Regions from separate parts of the Croceicoccus naphthovorans genome, predicted to be linked through region 3. Evidence: predicted binding sites of a transcription regulator. Region 3 holds the regulator's gene; each other region holds the start of a gene.
What was found. Region 3 encodes LexA, which represses DNA repair genes until DNA is damaged. Its sites were predicted from a motif close to GTTCCNCNCTTGTTCT; they were not measured.
Positions count from the first base shown of each region.

Region 1: a site for LexA is predicted at 3,734-3,749, ahead of uvrA (excinuclease ABC subunit UvrA). Genes of this name have one in related genera too.
Region 2: a site for LexA is predicted at 6,398-6,413, ahead of AB433_RS15760 (ImuA family protein). Genes of this name have one in related genera too.

Region 1 covers NZ_CP011770.1:1,171,450-1,181,493, forward strand. Annotated here, with positions in the region: gene AB433_RS05930 (ABC transporter substrate-binding protein) at 1-454, shown strand, start outside; gene AB433_RS05935 (FecCD family ABC transporter permease) at 451-1,410, shown strand; gene AB433_RS05940 (ABC transporter ATP-binding protein) at 1,410-2,180, shown strand; gene AB433_RS05945 (hypothetical protein) at 2,213-2,536, shown strand; gene thpR (RNA 2',3'-cyclic phosphodiesterase) at 2,523-3,059, opposite strand; gene AB433_RS05955 (EF-hand domain-containing protein) at 3,148-3,597, shown strand; gene uvrA (excinuclease ABC subunit UvrA) at 3,799-6,756, shown strand; gene AB433_RS05965 (CHRD domain-containing protein) at 6,811-7,263, shown strand; gene AB433_RS05970 (hypothetical protein) at 7,303-7,614, shown strand; gene AB433_RS05975 (hypothetical protein) at 7,767-8,093, shown strand; gene AB433_RS05980 (hypothetical protein) at 8,241-8,678, shown strand; one part of gene AB433_RS05990 (IS3 family transposase) at 8,948-9,200, shown strand; one part of gene AB433_RS05990 (IS3 family transposase) at 9,200-10,044, shown strand, end outside; gene AB433_RS19370 (hypothetical protein) at 10,032-10,044, shown strand, end outside.
Region 2 covers NZ_CP011770.1:3,190,065-3,200,108, reverse strand. Annotated here, with positions in the region: gene AB433_RS21080 (hypothetical protein) at 1-206, shown strand, start outside; gene AB433_RS15775 (nucleotidyltransferase domain-containing protein) at 206-484, shown strand; gene AB433_RS15770 (error-prone DNA polymerase) at 923-4,174, opposite strand; gene AB433_RS15765 (Y-family DNA polymerase) at 4,171-5,694, opposite strand; gene AB433_RS15760 (ImuA family protein) at 5,609-6,361, opposite strand; gene AB433_RS15755 (hypothetical protein) at 6,540-7,313, shown strand; gene AB433_RS15750 (hypothetical protein) at 7,328-8,029, opposite strand; gene AB433_RS15745 (SOS response-associated peptidase) at 8,128-8,793, opposite strand; gene AB433_RS15740 (ArdC family protein) at 9,038-9,988, shown strand; gene AB433_RS15735 (DUF2958 domain-containing protein) at 9,985-10,044, shown strand, end outside.
Region 3 covers NZ_CP011770.1:1,600,345-1,610,388, reverse strand. Annotated here, with positions in the region: gene AB433_RS08210 (anthranilate synthase component II) at 1-607, shown strand, start outside; gene trpD (anthranilate phosphoribosyltransferase) at 604-1,569, shown strand; gene trpC (indole-3-glycerol phosphate synthase TrpC) at 1,566-2,360, shown strand; gene moaC (cyclic pyranopterin monophosphate synthase MoaC) at 2,357-2,848, shown strand; gene AB433_RS08190 (molybdopterin molybdotransferase MoeA) at 2,845-4,029, shown strand; gene lexA (transcriptional repressor LexA) at 4,113-4,796, shown strand; gene AB433_RS08180 (ComEC/Rec2 family competence protein) at 4,805-6,679, opposite strand; gene gltX (glutamate--tRNA ligase) at 7,047-8,546, shown strand; gene AB433_RS08170 (citrate synthase) at 8,547-9,848, shown strand; gene AB433_RS08165 (hypothetical protein) at 9,877-10,044, shown strand, end outside.

The DNA.
Region 1 (10,044 bases), 430 kb from region 3:
GGACGCCCGCGCGCAAGTCCGCGAACTCGCCGCGCTGGCCGGTCGGCAAGACGCGGGCGAGGCGCTGGTGGCGCGGATCGATGCGGCGCTGGCCGATGCCGCCCCCGATCCTTCCGGGCCGGAAAAGCCGGTGCCCGCGCTGATCTGGCAAGCGGGCGGACTGGTGCCGGGGGAGGCGACGCTGGTGTCGGACCTGCTGGCGCATACCGGTTTCACCAACTTCTCGGTCGGACGCGGGCTGGGTCAGGGTGCTGTCGTCCCGCTGGAGGATGTGCTGGCCGATCCGCCTTCGGTCGTGCTGAACGCGGGCGCGGGGCGGATGCAGTCGCACCCGGCACTGGCGGTGCTGGCGGACCGGACCGAACCGTTCGACACGCGCCTCACATGGTGCGGCGGGCCGACGATCCCGCAAGCGGCGGGGCGGCTGGCTGAAATTTGGCGAGAGCTGCGATGAAGCGGCTCTCGCTCATTCTCCTGGTGGGCATCGCGCTGGTCCTTCCGCTGTCGCTGTTGGCGGGGCGGGTGTGGATCGCGCCTTGGGCCGATCCGGTGCCGAACGCGACGACGATCCTGATGGAACTGCGCCTGCCGCGCGGGGTGTTGGCGCTGATCATCGGCGCGGGGCTGGGCGGCGCAGGCGCGGCGATGCAGGGATACTTGCGCAACCCGCTGGCCGATCCCGGCCTGTTCGGCATTGCGCCCGGCGCGGCATTCGGCGCGGTCATGGCGCTGTTTCTCGGCCTTGCCAGCGTGCCCTTCGTTCTGCCCGGTTTCGCGCTGGTCGGGGCCGGGGGCGCGATGGCGTTGTTGGCGCTGATCGCCGGGCGGACCGGCGGTATCGCACTGTTTACATTGGCGGGCCTGATGATCGCCAGCCTTGCGGGCACCTTGACCAGCCTTGCCATCTCGCTCTCGCCCAATCCTTTTGCCACCAGCGAGATCGTGACGTGGCTGATGGGCGCGCTGACCGACCGTAGCTGGGCCGACGTCTGGATTGCCGCGCCGCTCACTTTCGCGGGTCTGGCGGTGCTGTGGCGCACCGGGGCTTCGCTCGATGCCCTGACATTGGGCGAGGCAGCGGCGCTGTCGCTGGGGGTAGAGGCGAAGCGGCTGCAATGGTGGATCGTGATCGGCATCGGGCTGGTCATCGGGGCGGGTGTGGCGGTGGCGGGCATCATCGGCTTCGTCGGCCTGATGGTGCCGCATCTGGTGCGTCCGTTTACCGACCGCCGCCCGTCCACCCTGATCGTGCCCAGTGCCTTGGCCGGTGCGTTGCTGGTGCTGTTGGCCGATACCCTGTGCCGCGTCTTGCCGATGGCGAGCGAGCTCAGACTGGGCATTGCGCTGTCGCTGCTGGGCGCGCCGTTCTTCCTTGCGCTGCTGCTGCGCTTGCGGCGGGAGCTGGCGTGATGCTGGCAGCGAACGATCTGTCGATCCGGCGCGGGCGGCGCATGGTGGTAGAAGGCGCGACGCTGGCCATCGAACCCGGAAAGCTGACGGCGATCTGCGGGCCGAACGGGGCGGGCAAGTCCAGTCTGCTCTCGGCATTGGCGGGGTTGTTGCCAGAGGAGAGCGGCACGGCCGAACTGGATGGCCGCGCCATCGCCGCGATCCCGCCGCGCGAACGGGCGCGGACCTTGGGCTATTTGCCGCAACAGGCGGACGTCGCGTGGGACATCTCGGTCGAAACGCTCGTCGGGTTGGGCCGATTGCCGTGGCGGTCGGTGCCGGGGCGCCCAGCGTGGGCTACACGAGAGGCCGATGCCGCCGCCGTGGCCGAGGCTATCCATGCGATGGAGCTTGAGCAGCTGGCCCACCGTCCCGTCTCGCAATTGTCGGGCGGAGAGAAGGCGCGGGCCGCGATGGCGCGGGTGCTGGCGGGCGATCCGCGCTGGATGCTGGCGGACGAGCCGCTCGCCAGTCTGGACCTTGCGCACCAGCGCCGCCTGATCCGGCAATTGCGCGCAGAGGCGGAGCGTGGTCGCGGTGTCGTCGTCGTGCTGCACGACCTTGCCGCCGCGATGAACCATGCCGACCGGGTGGTGGTGCTGGACCGGGGCCGCATCGCCGCCGACGGCCCGCCGGACAAGGCGCTGGCCCCCGACCTGATCGCCCGCGTCTGGCAGGTCGAAGTGTCCTGGACAGGGTCACCGGGGGAACGGGCGCTGATTGTCATTTGATGCGGCGGCCCTGCTGCGGCTAAACAGGCCCGGTGAAACGCGCGTTTATCCTGCTGGCGGCCTTTATGCCGGGCCTTGCCGCCCCCGCATTTGCCGCGGAACCGGCGCAGCGTCCGAACGTCACCGACATCCGCAAGCGCGCCGCGCTGGACTGCACGTTCCGGCTGACCAACGACTATGTGCAGAACATCATCATGATGCAGGATACGACATGGTCCCCCGAGGCCTGCCGCGCATCTTGCGCCCGGTTTGCGCAGGAGGCCATCGTGTCGATGCGCGATGCGGTCTATGTGCTGCGCTACACCTGCCACTATCGCGAAGGGCTGGTCGCCGACGTTGACCTCAAGCAAGGCTGAACCGCACCACCGGATCATAGTGCGATCCGCTGTGCGACAGCGTGCTTTCGTAGAGAGTGAAATGATCGACCCGCACCGGCGCACAGGCAAAGTCGCCGTGCCGGGCCATCCAGTCGCCCACCGGGCCGCTGCTGCGGTTAAGCCGCGCCAGCGTGACATGCGGCGTAAACCGCCGCGTTTCGGGCGCGCACCCGGCAGAAACGCAGGCCCGCTCCACCTTCTTGGCCAGCGTGTCGAGTCCGGGCGAGGGCACCACGCCAGCCCAGACGGCGCTGGGCCAATGACTCCGCTCGAAATGCCCGACGCCGCGATAGGTCAGGTCGAACGGTGCGAAACGTATGCGGCCCAGCGCATCGGCGATGTCGTTGGCGGTGGGGGTATCGACTTCGCCCACATAGCGCAGCGTCAGGTGCAACTGCGCCTCATCCTGCCAGCGGGCGTTCTCGATGCCGTCCATCACGTCGATCATGGCGTCGATGACCGGTTCTGGTGGGCGGATGGCGATGAAGAGGCGGTGGGACATTTGCTGAGATTAGCGGAATGCTGGAATGTCAGGAATTAGGGTGGAAAACTGACGTTGTGCGACGTCGTGGCTCTGATATTCTGAACAGATGAACCTGATCCTTCCTTTTTCGGCCGTATGGCTAGCCTGTGCGGCTGCTTGCGCCGCCAAGGTACCAGCCGAAAACACTCGCGAAGCGGCAATCTCTGGTTACATTAAGACCGTGGAATATTGGGATCAGGATGGCGACAATAAGCTAAGCCGCTCCGAAATGGCAAACATGGTGGACGAAGCTTTCCAACGACCGCTGAACGATACGTCTACTGTTGAAACGGTCGTCGATCTGCAGACGCAGCGGCAAGCAATACTCGGCTTTTACACCAGCCAAGATACCAACCATGACGGCTACCTCACACTTGAGGAATTGCTCGCCGGGCCGCTCGCCACGTTCGACTGCATGGATGTTGATGGTGATCGCAGATTGTCCGTTGATGAGACCTCTGCCGGCATGGATCGCTGTCCATCGATAGACCTCGACGACTTTGCTTCCAATCATTGAACCCGCGATTTGCGACATGTCCGCAATGGGGTCGCTATCTGCCGCCGGTCAACTCAACCCCCCGTTGCAATCCGCCCCATCCGCCCCACATCGCTCATCTTGGGGCGGACAAGCCCACGGTGGCGCTTGACGGCGCGGAACATTTGCGGAACACATTCGCCATATGAGACTCACCACGATCCCAAAGCACAGGCTTGTCCTGTGCTGACCGAAATCAAGGTGCGCGGCGCGCGCGAGCATAACCTTAAAGGCATCGACATCGATCTGCCGCGCGATGCGCTGATCGTGATCACCGGCCTGTCGGGCAGCGGCAAGTCCAGCCTTGCCTTCGACACGATCTATGCCGAGGGGCAGCGCCGTTATGTCGAGAGCCTGAGCGCTTATGCACGCCAGTTCCTCGAGATGATGCAGAAGCCCGATGTGGAGCATATCGACGGCCTGAGCCCCGCGATCTCTATCGAGCAGAAGACCACCAGCCGCAACCCGCGCTCCACCGTGGCGACGGTGACCGAGATCTACGACTACATGCGCCTGCTCTGGGCGCGTGTCGGCGTGCCCTACAGCCCCGCAACCGGCTTGCCGATCGAGGCGCAGACGGTGTCGAACATGGTCGACCGGGTCATGGCGCTGCCCGAAGGCACGCGGCTCTATCTGCTGGCCCCCGTCGTGCGCGGGCGCAAGGGCGAGTACCGTAAGGAACTGGCCGAGTGGCAAAAGGCCGGGTTCCAGCGCGTGCGCATCGACGGCGAGATGTACCTGATCGAGGAAGCCCCTGCGCTCGACAAGAAATACAAGCACGACATCGAGGTCGTGGTCGACCGGATCGCGGTAAAGCCGGGGATTGAGACGCGGCTGGCGGATTCGTTCGAACAGGCGCTGAAACTGGCCGAGGGGCTGGCCTATGTCGATCTGGCCGATGGCGTCGTGCCGGGGCGTGAGGATGAGGCCAAGGGCGCGAACGTAACCGGCGGCCAGATGAAGGGGGCAGGCATCCCCGCCAACCGCATCGTGTTCAGCGAAAAGTTCGCCTGCCCGGTTTCCGGCTTCACCATTGAGGAAGTCGAACCGCGCCTGTTCTCGTTCAACGCGCCGCAAGGGGCCTGTGCGGCCTGTGACGGGCTGGGCGAAAAGCTGCTGTTCGATCCGCAACTGGTGGTGCCGAACGAGGCCCTGAGCCTGAAGAAAGGCGCGGTCGTGCCTTGGGCGAAGTCCAACCCACCGTCGCCCTATTACATGCAGGTCTTGGCCAGTCTGGCGCGCGAATACGAATTCGACCTGACGACCCCGTGGGAGGATTTCGACAAGGAAATCCGCGAGATCATCCTCTACGGCACCAAGGGCCGCGCGATCCCGCTGACCTTCAAGGACGGGCGCAAGGAATACACGGTCAAGAAACCGTTCGAAGGGGTGATCGGCAACCTCAACCGCCGGATGCTCCAGACCGAGTCCGCGTGGATGCGCGAGGAACTGGGCAAGTACCAGACCGCGCAGCCGTGCGAGGTGTGCGATGGCAAGCGCCTCAACGAAAAGGCGCTGGCGGTGAAGATCCCGAGTGTTTTTGGGGCGACCGACATCGCGACGCCCACCAAGATGAGCGTGTCCGATGCGAAGGACTGGTTCCTCGCGCTGCCCGAACAGTTGAACGACACGCAGAACCAGATTGCCAAGGCAATCCTGAAAGAGATCAACGAGCGGCTGGGCTTCTTGGACAACGTGGGGCTGGATTACCTGAATCTCGACCGGACGTCGGGCACGCTGTCGGGCGGTGAGAGCCAGCGTATCCGCCTTGCCAGCCAGATCGGTTCGGGCCTGTCGGGTGTGCTCTACGTGCTGGACGAACCGTCGATCGGTCTGCATCAGCGCGACAATGATCGGCTGCTCGAAACGCTGAAGCGTTTGCGCGATCTGGGCAATACCGTCATCGTCGTTGAACATGACGAGGACGCGATCCGCGCGGCGGACCACGTGGTGGACCTTGGCCCCGGCGCGGGCGTGCATGGCGGCGAAGTCGTCGCGCAGGGCACGCTGAAGCAGGTGCTGAAGTCGAAAGCGTCGCTGACCGCCGCTTACCTGAACGGCACGCGCGAGATCGAGGTGCCGAAGAAGCGGCGCAAGGGTAACGGCAAGGCCATCACCGTACATGGCGCGCGGGCGAACAACCTGAAGGACGTGACCGCGTCGATCCCGCTGGGCACGTTCACCTGCATCACCGGCGTGTCCGGCTCGGGCAAGTCGAGCTTTACCATCGACACGCTTCACGCCGGGGCCGCGCGGACGTTGAACGGCGCGCGCGTGGTGGCGGGGGCGCATGACAAGATCACCGGCCTTGAACATTGCGACAAGGTGATCGAGATCGACCAGTCGCCCATCGGCCGCACCCCGCGGTCGAATCCCGCCACGTATACCGGCGCCTTCACCAACATCCGCGACTGGTTCGCCGGCCTGCCGGAATCGCAGGCGCGCGGGTACAAACCGGGGCGATTCAGCTTCAACGTCAAGGGCGGCCGGTGTGAGGCGTGCCAGGGCGACGGGCTGATCAAGATCGAGATGCACTTCCTGCCCGACGTTTACGTCACGTGCGAGGAATGCCACGGCAAACGCTATAACCGCGAAACGCTGGAGGTGAAGTTCAAGGGCCTGTCCATCGCCGACGTGCTGGACATGACGATCGAGGACGCGGAAGAGTTCTTCAAGGCCGTCCCCCCGATCCGCGACAAGATGCACATGCTGAACGAAGTCGGCCTCGGCTACGTCAAGGTCGGCCAGCAGGCGACGACGCTTTCAGGGGGTGAGGCGCAGCGGGTGAAGCTGGCCAAGGAACTGTCGCGCCGGTCGACGGGGCAGACGCTCTATATCCTGGATGAGCCGACGACGGGCCTGCATTTCGAAGATGTGCGCAAGCTGCTGGAAGTGCTGCACCGCTTGGTGGAGCAGGGGAACAGCGTGGTGGTGATCGAACACAACCTCGACGTGATCAAGACCGCCGACTGGATCCTTGACCTTGGCCCCGAAGGCGGGGTGCGCGGGGGCGAGATCGTGGGTGAGGGCACGCCGGAGGACGTGGCACAGAACCCGCGCAGCTTTACCGGGCAATACCTTGCGCCCATGCTGGGCCTGCCGGTTTTGGGCATGGAGATGGGGCGCGAGGCGGCGGAGTAGAGGTTCGCCGCTGGGCATGATACGCTGTCTTCGTATCGGAGAAGGAGTCGCATCATGAACAAGTCCGCCATCGCCATCGCCGCCGCGCTTGTGGCCACACCCGCGCTTGCGGGTCATCACGAGGAGATGCCCGCCAAGGCCGACGGGCATTCGCAGATGCTGATGACCGGCCTGCTGGGCGCGAACGAGGTGCCGGAAGGCGATCCCGATGGTCGCGGGCAGTTCATGGGATGGGTGAAGGACGGCCAGCTTTGCTATCGCCTGATGGTCAACAAGATCGACGCCGCCACCATGGCGCACATCCACACCGCGCCCGCCGGGGCGAACGGGCCGGTCGCCGTGCCGCTTGAGGCGCCCGCCACGGGCAAGGCAGAGGGTTGCGCCGATGTCGATGCCGACTTGCTGGCCGCGATGCTGGCGTCGCCAGCCGACTACTATGTCAACGTCCACAATGCGGAATATCCCGGCGGCGCGGTGCGCGGCCAGTTGATGATGCACGGGATGTAACCCGCGCGATAGTGACGAAACGCCACCGGGGGGACTGGCATGGGCGACTTTGTGAAGAAGGCACTTGTCTGCCTGATATCGGGCGGCATCGCCTTCTACTTCGCGTTCAACTGGGCGCGAGAGATCCGGGTGGAAGCCGAACCCTATGGCGGCGGGACGGACGGGATAGAGATGGCGCAATGCGTCAACCAGTTCAGCGACCGCCTGCCCAGCAAGGTCGCGGCAGAGACCGCGTGCCGCTGCACCCGTGCAGAGTTCAAGCGGCGCGGACTGGAACTGACCGACATGATCACCGGCGACCGGGCAGAGATGCAGGAAATCGCCGACGCCTGCATCGCGATGGCATCGTGAACCTTTAGGCCGCCTTGGGACGCCAGGCGCACGGGGCAGGCCTTCGCCGCGACATGGCAAACGCCCAAATGGCAAACGCCCACATGGCAAACGCGTTGTTAACCGTCCTGTGCCATCCCTGCGCCGGTAGTTAGGGTTCGCGCGGGGGCGTCATGAGTAATCGGTCAAAGGGTTTCGTGTTCTTCTTGGTGCTGTTCGCCGTCATCGGCTATGCCACCTACTATCTGGCCGCCGAACTGGGATACCGCACCGATCAGGACAAGGGCGAGGTCGGCGGGGCCAAGGACCTTTGCGTCGCGCATTTCGAACCGCAGTTCACCGCCGAAGGGCAGTCCCCCGCGACGCGCCGCGCCGAACTGACCTGCGATTGCGTGATCGTCGAATTCCGCAACCGCGATCTGAACCCGGCCGAAATGCTGTCGGGCAAATACCCTGAGGGCGATGGCATTATCGACGCCTGCGTCAACATGTACGCCTGACCAGCTCCAAAAATTTGACCACTGTGCGCCGCGTCACCGCGCGGGGGCCGGGCGCGCGCTATCTCCTCTTCATCGCCGGGATCGGTCCGGCGGATGGATTTGACCCGCATGGCCGCCAAGGCGGCGCGGGGTAGAGGAGACGAGACGATGAAAACGATCCTGAGCATTATCGCCGCCACGGCGGTTCTGGCCTCCAGCCCGGCGATGGCCGCCGGTTACCTGAAGATCGGCGACATCAAGGGCGAGAGCGAGGCGGCGAACGGCGGGGAAGAGGATTGCTGCGTGCAGGCCAAACCGCGCCCCGATCACATGGGGACCGACCAGCGCCGCAGCGGCGTTCGCGTGGCCAGCGGCGATGTGAATGGAGCCAAAGAGAATGGGGGCCGGGCCGATGTGATTACCGCGCCGGGGGCAGGGGGCGGCCCGCATGTAAAGGTGTTCAATGGCACCGATGGCGCGGCCCGCGCCCGCACCGGCTCCACCCGCCCCGCCACGCCGAGCCGCTTGCGCTCGCCGGGTCAGGAGCCGCAGGCCGCCCTGCTGCTTCCGGCGGTCCAGTCCGCGCGCGAGGCGGCGCGCCGCTGATCCTTCGTCCCCGGTTGGGGGATCGGGGATGCCAAGGGAACGGCTGGTGGCGAAGCGAATGCTTCGCTGCCAGCCGTTTTTCGTGCTCACCTCGTCAATTTCATTAGGAATGGAATGAGTTTTCAATCAATTGTGTATAATTTTTTAGTTCATATGGCATTATCGGAATAGTTTAGGAAATGTGGGTCGACTAAGATTTGCGATGACGTGACCCCCTGATTTTCCTCCAATTTGGATTAGAGTCCGGCCCTTACAGAAGGACGGACGAGATGAAGAGAACGAGGTTTTCCGAAGAGCAGATCATCGGTGTGCTGAAGGAGGCTGAGGCGGGTGCGAAGACCGCTGACCTGGCCCGGCGACACGGAGTGTCGGAAGCGACGATCTACAACTGGAAGTCGAAGTATGGCGGGCTGGAGGTGTCCGATGCCCGCCGACTGAAGGAGCTCGAGAGCGAGAACGCGAAGCTGAAGCGGTTGCTCGCCGATGCCATGTTGGACCAGGCCGCGTTGAAGGATCTTCTGGCAAAAAAGTTCTGACGCCCGCCGCCAAGCGGGAAGCTGTCGCTCATCTCCAGGCCTGCCACGGGATGAGCGAGCGGCGGGCGTGCCGTGTCATCGATGCTGATCGCAAGAGCGTGCGTTACCGTTCCACCCGGGACGATGACGCCGATCTGCGTGAGAAGCTGCGCGAGCTGGCCAACCAGCGTCGGCGGTTCGGCTATCGCCGTCTGCACATCCTGCTGCGCCGGGAGGGGATCATGATCAACCGGAAGAAGACCCAGAGGCTCTACCGTGAGGAAGGGTTGGCGGTCAGACGACGACGCAGTCGCAGGCGTGCTGTGGGCACGAGAGCACCTGCTCCGGTGCTGGCGCTGCCGAACCAGCGCTGGAGCCTGGACTTTGTTCACGACCAGATGGCTTCGGGAAGACGATTCCGGGTGCTCAACGTGGTCGATGATGTGACGAGGGAGTGCCTGGCAGCGGTGCCGGATACGTCGATCTCCGGGCGCCGTGTCGTGCGCGAACTGACTGAGCTGATCGCGCAGCGTGGCAAGCCCGGCATGATCGTCAGCGACAATGGCACCGAGCTCACCAGCAATGCGGTGCTGGCATGGTGTGGGGAGATCGGTGTGGAGTGGCATTACATCGCACCGGGAAGGCCAATGCAAAACGCTTACGTCGAGAGCTTTAATGGCCGCATGCGGGACGAACTGCTCAATGAGACTTTGTTCCTCAGCATGGCTCACGCCCGCGTCGAGATCGCTGCCTGGGTGGAGGACTACAACCGGGAGAGGCCGCATTCTTCCCTCGACTACGACACCCCGGCGGCGTTCGCCGCCAAACTGGATAAGCAATGGCCAGCTTCG
Region 2 (10,044 bases), 1.6 Mb from region 3:
CAACCTTTCGGATCGGCATGATTGCAGAGTATGAGCCGACGGCCGACGAGGTCCGCAGTCTCTGGGCGCGGTTTGGCCCTGTCGACATTGTGTGGAACATCAATCCTAACGGCACGCCGCAGCCCGCAGCCGCCGCAGCTGGGCGTGAGTTAGGATGCGAGGTGATGAAATGGGACGAGTTGAAGGATCGCCTGAGCAAGGCCTGATGACGGCCAGCGAAATCGCGGCTTACCTCTTGGGCAAGTGCGCCTTGCTGGAGCATTTCGACGCATACATGTTCGGATCGACCCTGCACGGTGTTGGGCAAGACATTGATATCCTCATTGTCGGTCCGGGCGGCGATCTGCTGGCGCAGCTTAAGAAGGAAATCGATTGTGCGGGGGAAAGCTTGCCGCTTCACATCCTCTACATGCAGCCATCAGAAGAGCGTCACACCAAGTTTGTAGCGAGGGAGAAGTGCATTCCGCTAGTGCAACTTGTTTAGTCTACGTCGTAACTGAGTAGGAAGGAAACCTTTGCGAGCAGCGGTTTCAGGGGCCGTGAGGCTGCCCCTCATGGCCAAGATGGTGCAAATCTGTCGTTGTCGATGATTTTCAAAAGTCACACGATGATCAGCCAGTTCTCATTTTCATCCTGTCGGGTGCGCCAATTTTCCCTCAAATATCAGTGTCTTATCGGCCATCGGCAATCGTGGTCATTCGAAGCGTCGGCTGGCCACGGAAGCACCTGGCGCTCAACTCCCCCCGATTCTCCTTGGTTTTGCGTGGTTTCTGTAGCTTCTTGCGGAAGCGCCTCTCCTACTGGACGGCGCCCTTCCGCATCGTTGCCGAATCGCGCGTATCAGGAACGCAGATCGGACCCGCGAGCCGACCATGATCGACGCATGGTCGCTAATAAGCAGATCCCGTGGGCGAGCTGCGCTTCAATGAAAGTTTCGAGACTTCAATCTGAGCGTGCCTTCATGGCGATCCGCTCCGCGTGAGCCAGCCATGGGCGGTGGCCGATCGCGTGGGTCATCCGTTGCGCCAAATCGGGCGCCATCGTCGCGCCCACCGGGCTTCGGAAAGGCATCCCCCATTTCGCTGAGACCGGACAGCAAGGGCGTCAGATCGAACAGCTTCGCGCAAATGAGGTGGATCACATCGCCCTCGCGCTGGACGCGGCCCTGTATGCCAAGCATCGCCGAGGTCAGGACAATCCGCCGCTGCTTCTCGTACAGGTCCGGCCAGACCACGAGATTGGCGATGCCGGTCTCGTCTTCAATCGTGATGAAGGTGACATTCTTCGCCGAACCGGGCCGCTGGCGGACCAGCACTAGCCCGGCGGCGCGAACCGATCGGCCATCCCGGAGGCTGTTGGCCTCCGCGCAGGAGAGGAACCGCTGCTGAGCCAGGTCGGTGCGTAAGAACGCCACCGGATGCTGGCGCAGCGTCAAGCCGGTATGGCGATAATCCTCGACCACCTCGCGGCCCGCGGTCATCGCCTTCAGCCGCACGGCCTCCTCGACGATCTCAGCGGGCGGGCGCCCATCATCGCTCGCGCTCGCCGCGAACAGCGGCAACGGCTCATCGCGCAGCGCCTTGATCGCCCAGAGCGCCTCGCGCCGCGCCTGTCCGAACGCCGGACGGAACGCATCGGCTTCGGCCAGCTTCACCAGCGCGGCCGCCGGCACGCCCGCGCGGCGCCAGACCTCATCGATGTCGCCGAACGGCTGCCCGGCACGGGCCGCGACGATGGCGGCGGCATGGGCATTGGCGAGGCCGGAGACCCGGTTGAACCCGAGCCGAACCGCGAAACGATGGTCGCTTGTCGGCTCGAGCGTGCAATCCCAGCGCGAGGCATTGACGCAGACCGGGCGCACCTCGACCCCGTGCTGCTGTGCATCGCGCACGATCTGCGCCGGTGCATAGAAGCCCATCGGCTGACTGTTGAGCAGCGCGGCGCAGAAGACATCGGGGTGCCAGCATTTGAGCCAGGCGCTGGCATAGGCGATCAGCGCGAAGCTGGCGGCATGGGATTCGGGGAACCCATAGCTGCCGAACCCTTCGAGCTGGCCGATGATCTTTTCGGCGAACTCCTCGGTATAGCCGCGCTCGATCATGCCGCTCATCAGCCGTTCGCGGAAATGGGCCACGCCGCCGGTATGCTTGAACGTCGCCATCGCGCGGCGCAGCTGGTCGGCCTCGGCCGCGCTGAACCCGGCGCAGACCATCGCGACCTGCATCGCCTGTTCCTGGAACAGCGGCACGCCGAGCGTCTTGCCCAGCACCTTCTCCAGTTCGGGCGTCGGGAAGTCGACCTTCTCCTGGCCCTCGCGTCGCCGCAGATAGGGATGGACCATGTCGCCCTGGATCGGTCCGGGCCGCACGATCGCCACCTGGATGACGAGGTCATAATAGGTCCGAGGCTTGATGCGGGGCAGCATCGCCATTTGCGCCCGGCTCTCGATCTGGAAAGTGCCGAGTGTGTCGGCCTTGCGGATCATCGCATAGGTGCGCGGATCTTCGGCCGGGATCGACGCCAGATCGAGATCGATGCCCTTATGCGCGCGCAGCAGGTCGAACCCGCGCCGCATGGCCGAGAGCATCCCCAGCGCCAGCACATCGACCTTCATCATCTTGAGCGCATCGACATCATCCTTGTCCCATTCGATCACCTGGCGGTCTTCCATCGCGGCGGGCTCGATCGGGACCAGTTCATCGAGCCGGTCCTCGGTCAGCACGAATCCGCCCGGATGCTGGCTCAGATGGCGCGGGGTGCCGATGAGCTGGCGGGCAAGATCGAGGGTCAGCCGGAGGCGGCGATCGTCGAGGTTGAGGTTCAGCTCCTCGGCGTGCTTCGGTTCCGCGCCCTCGGTCGACCAGCCCCAGATCTGCGAGGACAGCAGCGCGATCATGTCCTCGGGCAGACCCATCGCCTTGCCGACATCGCGCAGCGCGCCCTTGGCGCGGTAGCGGATCACGGTCGAACAGAGGGCGGCGCGGGTTCTGCCATAGGTCTCATAGACCCACTGGATCACTTCCTCGCGGCGCTGGTGCTCGAAATCCACATCGATGTCGGGCGGCTCGCGCCGCTCCTCGCTGACGAACCGCTCGAACAGCAGGTTGTTGCGCGAGGGATCGATCGAGGTGATGCCGAGCACATAGCAGACCGCGCTATTAGCCGCGCTGCCGCGCCCCTGGCAGAGAATGCCCTGCGACCGTGCAAAGCGGACGATCGAATCGACCGTCAGAAAGTAAGGCGCATAATCGAGGCTCTCGATCAGGCCCAGCTCGTGCCGTAGCGTCGCCGCGACATCTTCAGGCAGGCCTTCAGGGAAGCGCTCCCTCGCGCCCGCCCAGGTCCGCTTCTCCAATGTCGCCTGCGCGGTCAGGCCGTCGTCGACCACTTCGTGCGGATATTGATAGGCCAGTTCATCAAGGCTGAACCGGCAGCGGTTCGCCAGTTCGAGCGAGCGTGCGACCGCTTCGGGCCAGAGGCGAAACAGCCGGGCCATCTCCTCCGGGGGCTTCAGATAGCGGTCGGCGTGGCGGTTCCTGGCGAACCCGACATCGTCGATCGTCCGGCCCTCGCGGATGCAGGTCATCACATCCTGAAGCATCCGGCGGTCGGGCGCATGGAACAGCACGTCATTGGTCGCGACCGTCGGCACGCCCGCCTGCGCCGCCATGTTGACCAGATCGTGCAGCCGCAGGAAATCACGCGGGCGGCGGCGCAGGGTCAGCGCCATGTAGCAGCGGCCCGGAAAGAGCGATGCGATGCGGCGCAGGCGCAGGGCGGTCGCATCGTCGGCCGCATCGGGCACGAGCATGGCGATCAGGCCTTCGCCCCAGTCGGCGAGATCGTCCCAATGCAATTCGCACTTCGCCTTGCCGGCGCGGGCCTTGCCGACCGACAGCATCCGGCAGAGCCCGGAATAGGCAGGCCGATCGGTCGGGTAGACGAGCATGTCCGTGCCATCGGTGAGGATCAGACGGCAGCCGACGATGAGCCGCACCCCCGTTTCCTTCGCCGCGACATGGGCGCGCACGATCCCGGCGAGGCTATTGCGGTCGGTGATCGCCAGCGCCTCGATCCCCAGCACCGCCGCGGTGGCGAACAGTTCCTCGGCGCTGCTCGCTCCCCGAAGGAAAGAGAAATGCGAGGCGCATTGGAGTTCGGCATAGCCGCTCATGCGAAGATGCCATGCAGATACCAGCGATGGTCGCCAGTGTTCGGATCTTCGCCATCGCCCCTGCGGAACAGCCAGAAGCGTTCGCCCGCTTCATCCTCGACCTGGAAATAATCCCGGACGACTGACAGCTCGCCATCGCGCACCCACCATTCCCCGAAGATGCGTTCGGGACCGTCGGCGCGCTTCACGCGGCGGCGCACGCCGCCCCAGGTAAAGCTGGCGGGCGGATGATCGGGCAGCAGCGCCATGGCTTCCACCGGCGCGGGCGGATCGAGCAGGCGCGACGGACGCGGCCAGTCGTTCGGCCAGGAGACGCCGATCGGCGCGGCAAGCGGTTCAATCCGCGCGACGCTGCGCTCGGGCACCTCGCTCTGGGTCGGCGCGCAGCGATAGAGCCGGCCATGCGCCATGCGATTGGCGAGCGTATCGACCAGATCGGAGAGATCGGGCGCCGCCGGCTCGATCAGGCTGGTCACCGTGCTGCGATAGTCGAGCGGCTCGGCCACGCTGGCGGTGAGCGTCATCAGCTCGATCCCGAACCCTGGCGCTATGGTCTCGATCTTGTCGCAAAGCAGCCGGGTCATCCGCTTCACATCGCGCAGCGGCTTGGCAGTGCCCGCACGGATCGCCTCGATGCGATTGTCGACACGGGTAAACAGCAGGTCGAGCCGCCGCGCGCCGAGACCCTCCCGTTCCAGCTCCTCGCAGAGCTGGACCACCAGCTTGCCAGTATAGCGCGCCAGCGTCTCGGGCGCGCCGATCGGTTCGGCAAAGGCGCGGCGCACGCGGATCAGTTCGGGCGCTTCGACCAGTTCGAACGGTTCCCCGGTCCGGCCGTAGGCCTGATCGAGACGGCGGCCGACCTCGGGGCCGAACCGCAGGGTCAGCGGCGCGCGCGGCATCGCCGCAAGCTCGCCGACCGTGTCGACGCCGAGACGGCGCAGCGAATCGACCGTGGCCGCGTCGAGCCGCAAGGCCGCGATCGGCAGCGGCGCCAGCTGCGCGTCGAGATCGCCCGGTTCGACGATGATTAAGGGTGATCGGCTGAAGCGCGCCAGACCATGCGCGGCGCCATAGGTCGGCGCGATCGCGATGCGCGCGGCAATCCCGGTGTCGGCAAGGCGCTTCGCGAGATCGGCGACGAAACCCTCTTCACCGCCCAGCAGATGCGAGGCGCCGGCCATGTCGAGCCGGAGCCCGTCGGGCGGGTCCGCCGCGACGATCGGCGAATAACGCCGGAGCGCCCAGATCGCGAGCCGTTCGAGCGCCGCCTCGTCGCCCGCCGGATCGGCATCGCGCACGTCGAGGCCCGCCACCAGCGCCTGCGCCTTGGCGACCGCCATGCCGGGCATAATCCCTTCCGCCCGCGCGGCGGCATTGAAGGCAAGGATCAGGCGCTTGCGGCCCTCGCGGCCGACCAGCGCCAGCGGGGTCTCAGGCGACGGCGCCGATGCGCCGAGTGTCCGTATCAGCCGGTCCGTTGGCCAGCTCGGCAGGAAGAGCGAGACGGCCCGCGTCATCGCAGGCCTCCAGCTCGAAGTCCGCGCAGTCGCCCGCGCGCGCCCGGATCAGCTCGACCAGCCAGCGCGCCCGGCTGACGCCGGGCACCGGCAACGGCGCGGACGGGAGCGCGGTAACGCGCCAGCGAGTGACGCTCGCGGTCGGCTGCCCGAAGTCGGCCGCTTCGGTCATGCGCCGCCAGCGCCGGATGGCGAGCGCGAACGTGCCGGATTCTTCCGCACAGAGCTGCAAGCGGCGCGAGACCACCATCGGCAGGCGGGTAAGCTCGCCCACCACGGCCGACAAGCCGCCATGGCGCAGCCCTTCCTCCATGCAGGCCAGCACCGCCTTTTCCTCGCCGACCTCGGCGAAGATCACGCGGTCGGGATGGAGGCCCGCCTGCGCCAACGACGGGGCGAAGAGATCGCGCCGGGTCATGCACCACAGCACCTGTCCCGATGTGCGCGCGGCAATGCCGGCCGCAAACAGTGCCGCGGCCGCGCCGTGGACGGCGCCGTTGCCGCCGCCGGCCACTTCGTGCAGCGCGCCCAGCGCCAGACCGCCGCCCGGCACCTTGCGGTCCACCGCCTCGATCCCGAACGGCAGCACGCCGCGCGCGCGCTTCCCGCCCGATTCGATGCGGGCGATCTGATCGCGGAGCGCGGAAATCTGTGCGTTGGCGGGCATGGGCGGCGAGTCGAAAACATCTGCGTTGTTCCAAATGTTCTCTAATTGTTCCTCCTTGCCGCGAGAGTCAATCTGATCGCCGTGTCCTGCGACCCTTCGCGCCGCGCACGATCATTCGATTTCAGCACAACGGGAAAGAAACGTCTTCTCGCTATCGCCGGAAACGAGAGGGGGAAGAATGTCCGACGAACTCGCTGACGCCCAGGCCTGGTATGATCGCGCACAGCACCACATCGCTGAGTATCGGTCGCTCGCCTATGGGGAGAATGACCGGACATGGCAGCTTCGCCGGGACAGGGCCGATGATGGCCGTCACATCTACTCGCTGCATTTCAATCGCGGACTGTTCCCGCTGTTGAAGCCGATCGCCTGCGAGGCTGCGAACGCCATGTTCCAGTCGCTCGACAACATCATCGCCACGGCCGCCCGGCAGGCTGGGGTGCCACGTTCCCCTCAGATCGCCTGGCCATGGGCGCTTCAGCCCGATACCGACTCCAACTTGGCAGGCGCCGTGAAACCCGTGATCGACAGCCGCCTGAACGACATGCGCAAACGCGGAATGCCCGAAGCATGGCTGGATCTGGTCGCCGCAACCTTCGCCGAGCACGCGATGGGCCTTGTCCACATTGATGTGGTCAAGGAAGTCTCTCTCAGCGGCAAGCATTGGGAACTGGTGCCAACGAAGGCGAACGCGGTCGCGATCGGTTGGCATCTGCCGGGAAGCGCCGCCCAGAGCTTCGCGGATATCCCGGCGGATCACTTCGAGACAGAAGATGTTTTCGTCTTTCACGAGGGCGACCCCATTGAGGTGAGTCAGTTTCAGATCGTCGCGGGAACGAAGCTCATCGCGCCGGGAAAGGCGCACCAGCCGGAACCGGTTTCTGCCTTCGGGTACACGTCGCGCTTTGTTGAAACGGCTCTCGCCAATGCAAGAGTGCTTCTGGCGACGTGACCTTCACCTATCGTTCACGCCGATGCTCGCTCATCCGGCGTGATCAGAAAACTGGCCATCCACTGCCGTTCTTCCGGCGACGGATCGAATGCCACGCCTTCCCCCATCGGCTTCCAGTAGCGGCAATTCTCGATTTCATCGTGAAACACCAACTCGGCCGTCAGGAACAGCATCCACACATTTCCGCGCATCGAACTCACAATGAAGCTGAGGGCTTCATCATCCGGCGTGTAGCGCAGTAACGGTTCGAACGCGGCATGGGCTGGCCCGATATGAACGAACTGATTGCTCAACATTCCATAATACATGCCGAGCGGCTCCAGCACCTCTTTCGCCCATCCGACGCATTTTGTGGATTGTAGCGTGCCGCCGTGGAACTCTTCCAGAGCCGTGGGCCGGATCGCGATCGCGATCACTGTGGCGATCGTCTCGATCAATGACCGGGCAAGCATCCCATATTGGCGCCGATAGCCATGCCGAGCGACCTCAATGCTCGCTAGATAGGTGCTCATCGCACTCGACAGCAGTCGGGACACCGTCGCCTTGTATCCATTGTCGTCCAAGCGCGGCAGATGCCGAACGCACAGGCCGGCTGCCAGTCCGAATACCGCGCTGCACGCCGCGATATCGTCCTTGGCCACCAGATCGAACGATCGCCGGATCTTGGGGCCGTCACGCCGCAATTGATTCTGGATCATGTCCTTGGTGGTGAACACGAAACGCTCGCTATCGGTGTCGATGTGGAGCGTCGCCACCTTGTCGCGCGGCGGGAATTTCGGTCTTGCGCCTCGGGTGTTGCGCCTGGATCGCCTGCTCATAGAAATACTGCGCTTCCGTCCGACTTGTCGCCCTTGGCGACGATAGTCAGCGCATGATCGGGTAATGGGCGCTGCAACGCCGCGACTTCATCCCAGGGTGCGTTGAGCCAGCTATCCCATTCCTCCTTTTTGGTTAGGATCACCGGCATCGCTTTGGGGTGATAGCGCCCTACCTCAGCGTTCGCCTCTGTGGTCAGGAAACCGAACAGATCGCAGCTTATCTCGCCTTCGGCCTTTTTCCGTACCGAGGTCCAGTGGGTCCAGATCCCTGCGAAGAATGCCAGCGGCCGATCCTCGCTCAGCGCGAACCAGACCGGCTTGCGGTCGCCGCCGGGTGACTGGTCTGGTTCGCTGAAGGAGGTGAACGGCACCAGACAGCGTGATTGAGAGCCGAGCCAGCGGCGCCAGTGCGGACTTTTCGTATTGCGGATGTTGGTCACACCCTTGTCGACCGATTTGCCTTCGAGCGCGAAGGCCGGCGATGGCATTCCCCATCGCGCCATCACCATTTCCCGACCACATTCCTGGTTGCGGACAATGGGCGCCGGGTAATCAGGATAGATCCCGGCCATCGCCGGCAGGTTGCAGGTGTGGTCGGCCATCACCTCGGCGAGTTCGCGAATCGCCGCCTGACCTTTGACCAGAGAGTAGAGGTTGCACATCCCGGCATCATGCCGCCGTTTCTGTGCGGGGCAATCGATAGTCTTGGTGTGGATTTGGCCGGGAGGGCTTGGGGGGAAAGACTTCCCCTGACCGCAAGCCCGCGACGCGGTCTTTCGCTACCCCTTCGAGCGGGGGCATGCCGCCCCCGCAACGCCCCCGCGAGAGTGAGAGGAAAGCCGGATTTTCGTGACGGGTTGAGCGTCGCGAGAGAGGCTCGGGACCGACCCGTCGCGGAGATACGCGATGGCGCGCAAGTTCAAATCCCGGCCAGCAGTTCCTGACCGGCTGACCCTCTATCAGGACATCACCAACCAGATCATCGCCGAGCTGGAAGCCGGCCGCGTGCCCTGGGTGCAGCCCTGGGCCTCGGCCAAGGCCCCGCTCCAGATGCCGCACAACGCGTCGAGCAGCCGCTGCTATTCCGGGATCAACATTCTCATTCTTTGGCACGCGGTGGTCTCGCGGGGATTTTCGAGCAACGCCTTCCTGACCTTTCGCCAGGCGCTCGAACTCGGCGGCAATGTCTGCAAAGGCGCGACCGGCACCACTGTCGTCTATGCCCATCGCTTCACCCCGGGCGATGAACGGCGCCAGGCCGCCGAGGAAGGCCGCACGCCAGGCACGATACCGTTCCTGAAGCGCTTCACGGTGTTCAATCTGGACCAGTGCGAGGGGCTGCCTGACGCCTATACCGCCGCGATCCCACGACCCGATCCCGATCAGATCCTTCCCGAGGCGGAAACCCTGATCAAAGCGACGGGCGCGGATTTCCGTATCGGCGGAGATCAGGCATATTATGACGTGGCGAACGACCGGGTCTGCGTCCCGCCACCCTCGCGCTATTTCGATCCGATAAACTGGAATCGAACCGCTTTTCATGAACTCGGTCACTGGACGGGCAGCAAAGAGCGCCTCGACCGGGACCAGAGCGGCCGCTTCGGCTCGGAGACATATGGACGCGAGGAACTGGTCGCCGAGATGGCCGGCGCCTTCGTCTGCGCTGCGCTCGGCATCGAACCCACTGTCCGCCATTCCGACTATATCGGGGCGTGGCTCGACATCATGCGCGCGGATGATCGCGCGATCGTTCGTGCCGCGAGCGCCGCATCGAAGGCGGCCGACTATCTACTGGCCTTCCGCGATGCTCCCGGCATTGAGGCCCGAAGCGCTCCGACCGAACGGAGGGCGGCATGACCCTTCTGACCCCCGAGCTGCGCGCGCAGCTCATCGCCAATGCCGCCGACCCAAGT
Region 3 (10,044 bases):
CGTCATCGACAACTACGACAGCTTCACCTGGAACCTTGTCCATTACCTGATGGAAATGGGGGCAACCGTCGATGTCGTGCGCAACGACGCGATGTCGGCGGCAGAGGCGATCCGCAGCGATGCGAGCGGCTTCCTGATCTCGCCCGGCCCTTGTACCCCGACTGAGGCAGGCATCAGCCTCGACCTCGTCGCCGCGTGCGCCGACGCGGGCAAGCCATTGTTGGGCGTATGCCTTGGCCACCAGTCCATCGGACAGCATTTCGGCGGGCGGGTCGTGCGGGGCGGGTTGATGCATGGCAAGACCAGCCCGGTCGATCATGACGGGAGCGGTGTCTTCGCGGGGCTGCCCTCGCCCTTCATCGCGACGCGCTATCACTCGCTGGTGGTGGAGGACATTCCCGAAAGCCTCGTTGTAAACGCCACCACGCCGCGCCCGGGCGAGGACGGCACCCATGCGATGGGCTTTCGCCATGCCGAACTGCCGATCCACGGCGTGCAGTTTCATCCCGAGAGCATCGCCACCGAACACGGTCATGCGCTGCTGGCTAACTTCCTGACGATCTGCGGGATCGAGGCTAAGGCCCCCGACAAGGCGGCCCTTGCATGAGTTATTCGATGGCGGAGACAGAGGCGCTGTTCGGCCAGATGCTCGATGGGCAGATGGTCGACGATGCGATTGCCGACCTGTTGGTTGAGATGGCTGATCGCGGCGAGACTGCAGAGGAAGTCGCCGGCGCAGTTCGCGCGATGCGTGCGCGGATGCTTACCGTTGCCGCACCCGACAACGCCATCGACGTCTGCGGCACAGGCGGCGATGGGCAGCACTCGCTGAACGTTTCGACCGCCGTCGCCCTTGTGGTCGCCGCTTGCGGCGTGCCCGTGGCGAAACACGGCAACCGCGCGGCCTCGAGCAAGGCTGGCGGTGCGGATACGCTGGAAACGCTGGGTCTGGACCTTGCCCGCGCAGGACATCAGGCTGAGGCAACCTTGCCCGATCTGGGCATCGCCTTCCTGTTCGCACAGGCGCACCATCCGGCGCTGGCCCGCATCGCACCGATCCGCAAGGCCTTGGGCCGGCGCACGATCTTCAACCTGACTGGTCCTCTGGCTAATCCGGCAAGCGTCCGCCACCAGCTGGTCGGCGTTGCGCACCCCGATATCGTACCGCTTTATGCCGAAGCGATGCGTTTGCTGGGCACAGACCGCGCACTGGTGGTTTCGGGAATGGAAGGTCTGGACGAACTCTCGATCGCCGGGCCGAGTCGGGTCGAAGGCGTCGGATTCGATGCGCCCGCCGAATTGGTGCCAGAGGATGCAGGACTTGCCCGTCATCCACTCGACACGATCAAGGGTGGCGATCCCGATTATAACGCATTGGCACTGCGCCGTCTGTTACAAGGCGAATCCGGTGCCTATCGCGATGCGGTCGTGCTGAATGCCGCCGCCGCGCTTTGGGTTGCGGGGGAAGCGGACAACTTACCCGCCGGGGCGGAGGAAGCAGCCGAAGCCATCGACAAGGGGCTGGCCAACGCGCTGCTCAATTGCTGGATCGATACGGTAAAGGCATGACGAACAAACTGATCGAAATCTGCGACACCAAACGCGCAGAGGTCAAAGAGCGAAAGGCCTCGCTTACGCTGGCCGACCTCGATGCAGAGGCGCTGACCCGCGAACCGGTCCGCGGGTTCGAGGCGCGCCTGCGCGAGGCTGCCGCCGACGGGTTCGCCCTGATCGCAGAAGTGAAGAAAGCTTCTCCGTCCAAAGGCCTCATAAGGAAAGATTTCAGCCCCGAAGATCATGCGCGCGATTATGCCGCCGGTGGCGCAACCTGCCTCTCGGTTCTGACTGACGCGCCCTTTTTTCAGGGGCATGAGGATTACCTGATCGCTGCGCGCAAGGCCTGCACCCTGCCGGTGCTGCGCAAGGATTTCATGGTCGATCCGTGGCAAGTGGCCGAGGCCCGCTCGATCGGGGCCGACGCAATCCTGATCATCGTTGCCGCGCTGTCCGATGCGCAGATGGGGGAAATCGAGATGGCCGCGATGGAACGCGAAATGGACGTTCTGGTCGAAGTCCATGACGAGGCGGAGATGGAACGCGCGGCTCAGCTCAAATCTCGTCTGATCGGCATCAACAACCGCGACCTGCGCACCTTCGTCACCGATCTGGCGAACACCGAGCGACTCGCCCCGCTAGCCCCCGAAGGATCGCTATTGGTCGGTGAAAGTGGAATTAGCAGCCAGACCGATTGCCTGCGGCTGTCGCATTCCGGCGTGCGCACGTTCCTCGTGGGCGAGAGCCTGATGCGGCAAGCCGATGTCGAAACGGCGACCCGCACCTTGATGACAGGCGCGGCGTGAGCGGGCTTACCCACCTCGACGATCAGGGCAACGCCCGCATGGTCGACGTGGGCGGCAAGGCCGAAACGCGCCGTGTAGCCGTTGCCAGCGGACGGATTCGCATGTCGACAGAAGCGCTCGCCGCGATCCGCGACGGTGCGGTAAAGAAGGGCGATGTGCTGGCCACGGCGCGGATCGCCGGGATCATGGCGGCGAAGCGGACGGGCGAATTGATCCCGCTGTGCCATCCGATCGGGCTGGATTCGGTGACGGTCGATTTTGCGTTCGAGGATGATGCGCTTCGGGTGACTGCAATGGCCGCGATTTCCGCCAGGACTGGTGTGGAAATGGAAGCGATGACAGCCACTTGTGTCGCACTCCTTACAATCTACGACATGGCCAAGGCCTTGGACAAAGGCATGGTCCTGGAAGAGGTCCGCCTGATCGCAAAAGATGGCGGCAAATCCGGCCGCTGGCGCGCGGAGGGTCATCAGGACCTGGAGCTTTGAAAGCCCTGCTCAGCCTTGAGGAAGCACAGCGGCGTCTGCTGGACCTCGCCAAGCTAACACCTAGCGAACAGCTTCCGGTGGAAGCGACGCTTGGTCGATACCTTGCGGCACCAGTGAAGGCCCTACGGACTCAACCCGCCTCGCCGCTATCGGCGATGGACGGCTGGGCGATAAGAGCCCACGACATGCCGGGGCCATGGCGGATCGTCGGCGAAAGCGCCGCTGGGCATCCATACAAGGGCACGGTCGCACCGACCCAAACAGTCCGCATTTCAACCGGCGCCCTTTTGCCCGACGACGCGGATGCCGTTCTGGTGCAAGAGGATTGCACGGCGGACGGCGATACCTTGCGTTTCGCAGGTGAGCCGCCGGAGCCGCTCGACCGTCATGTGCGGAAGGCGGGTCTCGATTTTTCGAAAGCGGAGCAACTGCTTGGCAGCGGATCGCGCATGTCACCCGCCCGCATGGCCTTGGCAATCAGCGGAGGGCACGCCACCGTCAGCGTGCATCGGCAGCCACAAGTGGCGGTGATCGACAGCGGCGACGAACTGGCTCTGCCCGGCACAGCACTCGCGCCCGGCGCGATCCCCGCCAGCAACGGTCCGATGCTGGCCGCACTCTGCGCCCAGCTGACTGGCAACATCCGGCGCATCGGCCCCGTGCCGGACCGGATCGAGGCGCTGTCCGAGGCGATGGAACAGGCACGCGATGCCGATATCCTGATCACCAGCGGCGGCGCGTCGGTCGGCGATCACGATCTGCTTGCGCCCGCGCTCAAGACCATCGGCGCGGACGTCGACTTCTGGCGCGTCGCGATCAAGCCCGGCAAACCGATCATGGTGGCGACGCGCGGGCCCCAAGTCGTGCTGGGCCTGCCCGGCAATCCCGTTTCCGCATTCGTAACCGCTCATCTGTTCGCCCTGCCTTTGCTTCGCGCCATGCAGGGTGCAGGCAACGCCTTGCCGGTAGGGGAGAGTTGGCCAAGCAGCTCCGCCCTACCCGCCACGGGCAAGCGCGCCGAATTTCTGCGCGGCCGGTTCGGACCCGATGGCGTTGCGCCAGTCTCGGTACAGGACAGCGGGGCCCTCGTTCCATTGGCGAATGCCGATTGCCTGATCGTGCGACCGGCAGCGTCTGCACCGGTTGCCTCAGGGGAACCGGTCTCGGTTATCCGCATATAGGCGCTGACCGCTTGACGATACCGATTTTGTTTCTTAATTGTTCCTTATTCGTTCGCATTTGAACGACGGATAGGGGAATGACGATGCTGACCCGTAAACAGCATGAACTGCTCAATTTTATCCAGCACAAGCTGGAAGAGACCGGGATTTCGCCTTCTTTCGAGGAGATGAAGGAAGCGCTCGACCTGAAATCGAAGTCGGGTGTGCACCGGTTGATCTCTGCCCTCGAAGAACGTGGGTTCATCCGTCGCCTGCCGAACCGCGCCCGTGCGCTGGAGATCTTGCGGCAGCCTGACGATGTGACCGGGACCGCACGGCAAAAGACGCCGTCGAATGTGGTGGAGATGCCGAAGGCCAAGGCTCCTGCGCCCTCGCCCGCCAACGATGTTATCGAGATCCCGCTGCATGGCCGGATCGCCGCGGGCGTTCCGATCGAGGCGATGGAAGATTCGCAGACCCTTCCCGTGCCTGCGGCCCTTTTGGGTGCTGGCGAGCATTATGCGCTGGAAGTTTCGGGCGATTCGATGATCGAAGCCGGGATTTTCGACGGTGATTTCGCGCTGGTCCGCAAGACCGATGTTGCCCGCGATGGCGAGATCATTGTGGCGCTGGTGCGCGGCGAAGAGGCGACGTTGAAGTACTTGCGTCGCGAAAACGGCATGGTACGCCTCGATCCTGCCAATGCATCGTACGAAGCGCAGATCTATGCGCCGAGTGAGGTTCAGGTGCAGGGTCGCCTGGCCGGACTGCTGCGGCGCTACCACTAAGCACCGCTTCACCAACCGTGCCGGTCGCCGACCGGACGGACATATCGGACGGTGCGGCTTTTGAAATCGAGAGCCGCACCACCGCGACGCGACAATTCCCGACCATCCAGTTTCAGCCAACGCGGGCGGCAGATGTCCGGCCATGCATTCTCGGCAATCACAATGTCGCTTTGCGCGCAGGCGGCGGCAAGGCTCTTTGCCTCAGGTCGTACAAAGCCCTTGGCAATCAGGATCGTGGTGCCGTCTTGGGCTGCCAATCCACAGAAATTCTCGTCGCATCGCGCGTCGGGCCAATCCGACAGCGGATGCGATACGGCGGCAAGCTCTTCCGGATCGTGCCCCGACACTTCGGCAAGGGCATCGCGCGCAAAGGTTCCGTCTGGGCGAAGCAGGTACAGGCCATCATTTCCGGCCAGCGCGACATGACGGCCGTCTTCTGAAACCAGCAAATCAGGCGGACGGAACGTGAGCAGGGCAATCAGCCCAACCGCCACGGGCGCAAGGCCCCAAAGCCGAAGCCGCCCGCTCCAGATCGCCATCCAGAAGCCACCCGCCGCAATCATCACCACGATCCATGCAGGGATCAACGGGGCCAGTCCGACCGAACCGGGCGCGGCAGATACCTCTCGCGCCAAGCTCAACAGCACCCCGATTGCCTGCGCCGCGAGCCACCAGAACGGCGCGGCCAACCCAACCGCCTCTGCCAGCATCGCCACGCCGAGCAGCGGCATAATGGCAAGGGTGGTCAACGGAATGGCGACAAGATTGGCGACCGCGCCGTAAAGCCCGGCCCGGTGGAAATGGAACAGGACGAGCGGCGTCAACGCAATCTCGATCACCAATCCGGTCAGGAACAGCAGGACAAAGCCCCGCGCAGTTCGACTTAACCAAGACCGCCGCTGTGCGCCCTCGCGATAGGCGGCGACGGGCTTCGCGGTATGCAATGCGACGATCGCGACTACGGCGGCAAAGCTCATCTGGAAGCTGGGGCCGATCGCCGCTTCGGGCCAGAACGACATGATCGCAATCGCGCCAAGCGCGATTATGCGAAGCGAGAGCGCCTGCCGTCCTAAAGACAGCGCCACCAGTATCAAAAGCGCAGCCAGGCAGGCGCGAACGGTCGGCAATGCCGCGCCTGTCAGGATCGTATAGCCAACCCCGGCCAAGGCCCCAACGGCGGACGCGACAAGCGGCAGCGGCACGCGCAGCGCCAGCCACGGCCAGAGCGCCAGTGTACGCATCGCACAAAACCAGACGATGGCGATCACCGCACCGACATGCAGCCCGCTGATCGACAAGAGGTGGGACAGCCCGGCATCGCGCATCGCCTGCGCATCGGCACTGGTCATTCCTGTGCGATCTCCGGCCAGCAATGTCGCCGCAATAGCCGCCGCAGAGGGGGCCGCTCCCGCCTCCGCCATCCTCTCCCGAACCCGGCCCGACAGGCGGTCCCGCACGGAACGGGGGGCCTTGTCACGGCCCGTGATCAGAACTTCAGGTTGACTCAGTACCGATCCCGTCGCCGCAATCCCGTCGAACCACGCACGGCGGGCATAGTCGTAAGCGCCGGGAACCAAGGCTCGACTTGGCGGAACGAGGCGCAGCCGCGCCTCTGCCGTAGCCCCTTCGACCAGTTGCGACGCGTCGAACCGATCCGGCACCGAAATACGCGCCCGCACCGGAGCATCGCTGGACATTTGCGCCAAAACGACCAGACGGACGCGGTTTCTTGCCGGATCATCCTCTCGTTCCAGAATGCGAAAAGCGGCCTGCTTCACCAAGGGCCGGCCCAGCGCAGGCGTGCCGACCAATTCCGATCGCGCCCAGATTATGCACATCCCGGCAATGAACGCGATGGCAAGGGCGGCAACCGCATTGCGCAAGAAAGGATAATCTCCACGGCGCAGCACAAGTTGAGAACTGCCCGGAAGAAATCCAAACAAACCTATGATAATAAACCATTCTGATGACGATGGTAAAGCAAACCAAGCGCCGATGCCCGCCAGCATTGCCACCGCGATCCACGGCATCCTTTCGAAAGGGCGGTCCGCCAGCGCAATTTCCGCCCGGTCCAGCCAAAGGTCCGGGCTGGACAAATTGCGAAAGCTTCCCCATTGCCGCAACCGCGAAGGCGCTGGCAAATTGCCCGACCCTCCGCCCGAGACTGGAACGGCGGCATTATCAGCCATCTGAATCTGCCTTTCCGTCTGCGGCCCACCCGATAGACGCATTGAAAGGAAGCGTACCCAGATGGCAAGCGGCACGGCAGCGACAGTCACCGACGCAAACGGCGTCGCGAAACCTGTCGTCACGCGTTTCGCCCCCTCGCCCACGGGCTTCCTGCATATCGGCGGCGCTCGCACGGCGCTGTTCAATTGGCTCTATGCACGCCATCACGGCGGCAAGGCGCTGCTGCGGATCGAGGATACCGACCGCGCGCGTTCGACCGAGGCAGCCATCGACGCCATCCTCGACGGGCTGGACTGGCTGGGCTTCGACTATGACGAGACACCGGTGTTCCAGTCCCAGCGGGCTGGGCGTCATGCTGCGGTCGCACATGCGTTGCTTGATGCGGGCCACGCCTACAAGTGTTTCGCCACTGCCGAAGAGCTTGAAGCGATGCGCGCCGAGCAGCGCGAGAAGAAGCTGCCCATGCGCTATGACGGGCGCTGGCGCGACCGCGATCCTTCCGAGGCACCGGAGGGTGCACCTTACGTCGTGCGCCTGAAAACGCCGACCGATGGCGAGACCGTCATCGAAGACGCGGTTCAGGGCAAGGTTCGCGTCAAGAATGCCGAGATCGACGATTACATCCTTCTGCGGTCGGATGGCACGCCGACCTATATGCTGGCGGTCGTGGTCGACGACCATGACATGGGTGTCACTCACGTCATCCGCGGTGACGACCACCTGAACAACGCTTTCCGCCAATTGCCGATCTATCGCGCGATGCAGGCCATCGAGGGCGGTTGGGACGAACCGGTCTATGCTCACATCCCCCTGATCCACGGGGCGGACGGGGCAAAGCTGTCCAAGCGCCACGGTGCGATGGGCGTCGACGCCTATCGCGACGAACTGGGCCTGCTGCCCGAAGCGGTGTTCAACTACCTGCTTCGTCTTGGCTGGGGCCACGGCGATCAGGAACTTTTCACGCGCGAAGAGGCGATCGCCGCCTTCGACCTGCCTGCCGTGGGCAAGAGCGCGTCGCGCTTCGATTTCAAGAAGCTGGCGAACATGAACGGCCTTTACATGCGCGATGCCGACGATGCGCGCCTTGCCGATCTGGCCGCACCGCGCATCGCGGCGCTGGAGACGGGGTTTGTCGCCGACAAGCATCGCGACCTGCTGATCGAGGCGATGCCGTCGCTTAAGGCGCGGGCCAAGAATCTGGACGAACTGGCCGCTGGCGCCTTGTTCCTGTTCCGCGAACGCCCGCTGCCCATGGACGAAAAGGCGCAGGGCCTGCTGACAAGCGATGCCCGATCCTTATTGCATGACATTCTTGCCGAGTTGAAAGTCTGTTCGGATTGGACTAGCGAGCAGCTCGAAGCCAGCCTCAAGGACATGGCAGAGCGTAAAGATCTCGGTCTTGGCAAGCTGGCACAGCCGCTGCGTGCGGCACTCACCGGCCAGGCAACGTCGCCTGGGATATTCGACGTGCTGGTTCTGCTTGGACGCGAAGAGAGTCTGGCGCGCATCGCCGCGCAGGCCGTCGACGTCCCGGCGGATGGCGCATCTGCGGATTCATGAATGGAGGGAACCCACGTGGCGGATAACAAGGCCAACCTGAATGTCGCTGGCAGCGACTATGATTTTCCGGTCAAAAGCGGAACGATCGGACCCGATGTGGTCGACATCGGCAAGATGTACGGTCGCACGGGCATGTTCACGTATGACCCGGGCTTTACCTCTACCGCCAGCTGCGATTCGGGCCTGACCTATATCGACGGCGAAGAAGGCGTCCTGCTCCACCGCGGCTACCCGATCGGTCAGCTGGCCGAAGATTCCAGCTTCATGGAAGTCTCTTACCTGCTGCTGAACGGCGAACTGCCGAGCCAGGAAGAGTATGAGAATTTCAAGTACACGATCAGCCGCCACACCATGCTGCACGATCAGCTGCGCGGTTTCTATCAGGGTTTCCGCCGCGACGCGCACCCGATGGCGATCATGTGCGGCGTGGTCGGCGCACTGTCCGCGTTCTATCACGACAGCACCGATATTTCGGACCCTGACCACCGCAAGATCAGCAGCCACCGCCTGATCGCCAAGATGCCGACGATCGCGGCCATGGCCTACAAGTACTCGATCGGTCAGCCATTCCTCTATCCGGATAACTCGCTGAGCTACACCGGCAACTTCCTGCGCATGACCTTTGGCGTACCCGCGGAAGAATATGAGGTGATCCCGGCTGTCGAAAAGGCGATGGACCGCATCTTCATTCTTCATGCCGATCACGAACAGAACGCCTCGACATCGACCGTGCGTCTTGCCGGTTCGTCGGGTGCGAACCCGTTCGCATGCATCGCGGCGGGCATCGCCTGCCTGTGGGGCCCGGCGCATGGCGGCGCGAACGAAGCCGCGCTCAACATGCTGAAAGAGATCGGCACGCCCGACAAGATTCCGCATTATATCGAGCGTGCGAAGGACAAGAACGATCCGTTCCGTCTGATGGGCTTCGGTCATCGCGTCTACAAGAACTACGACCCGCGCGCGACGGTCATGCAGAAGACCGTTCGCGAGGTGTTCGATGCGCTCAAGGTTACCGATCCCCTGTTCGAAACTGCCCTGCGGCTTGAGGAAATGGCGCTGAACGACGACTATTTCATCGAAAAGAAGCTCTTCCCGAACGTCGACTTCTACTCCGGCGTCATCCTCTCGGCCATCGGCTTCCCGACCACGATGTTCACCGCGCTCTTCGCACTGGCCCGCACCGTGGGCTGGGTTGCGCAGTGGAACGAAATGATTTCCGACCCCGGCCAGCGCATCGGCCGCCCGCGCCAGCTTTACACCGGGCCTGCAGCGCGCGACTATATACCGCTCAGCCAACGCTGATCGGGCATAGATAAAAGGAGTTAGGGCGATGCCGAGAGTTCTTATCAGGGTCTTCGGCGTCGCCCTTTTCCTTTCAGGCCTGCTCTGGACGCTGCAGGGCCTGGGCCTCGTGATGTGGCCCGCGAACAGCTTTATGCTGGGCGAAAAGGAATGGGCCGCCTATGGCGTTATCGCCGCGGCGGCAGGCGTGCTGATG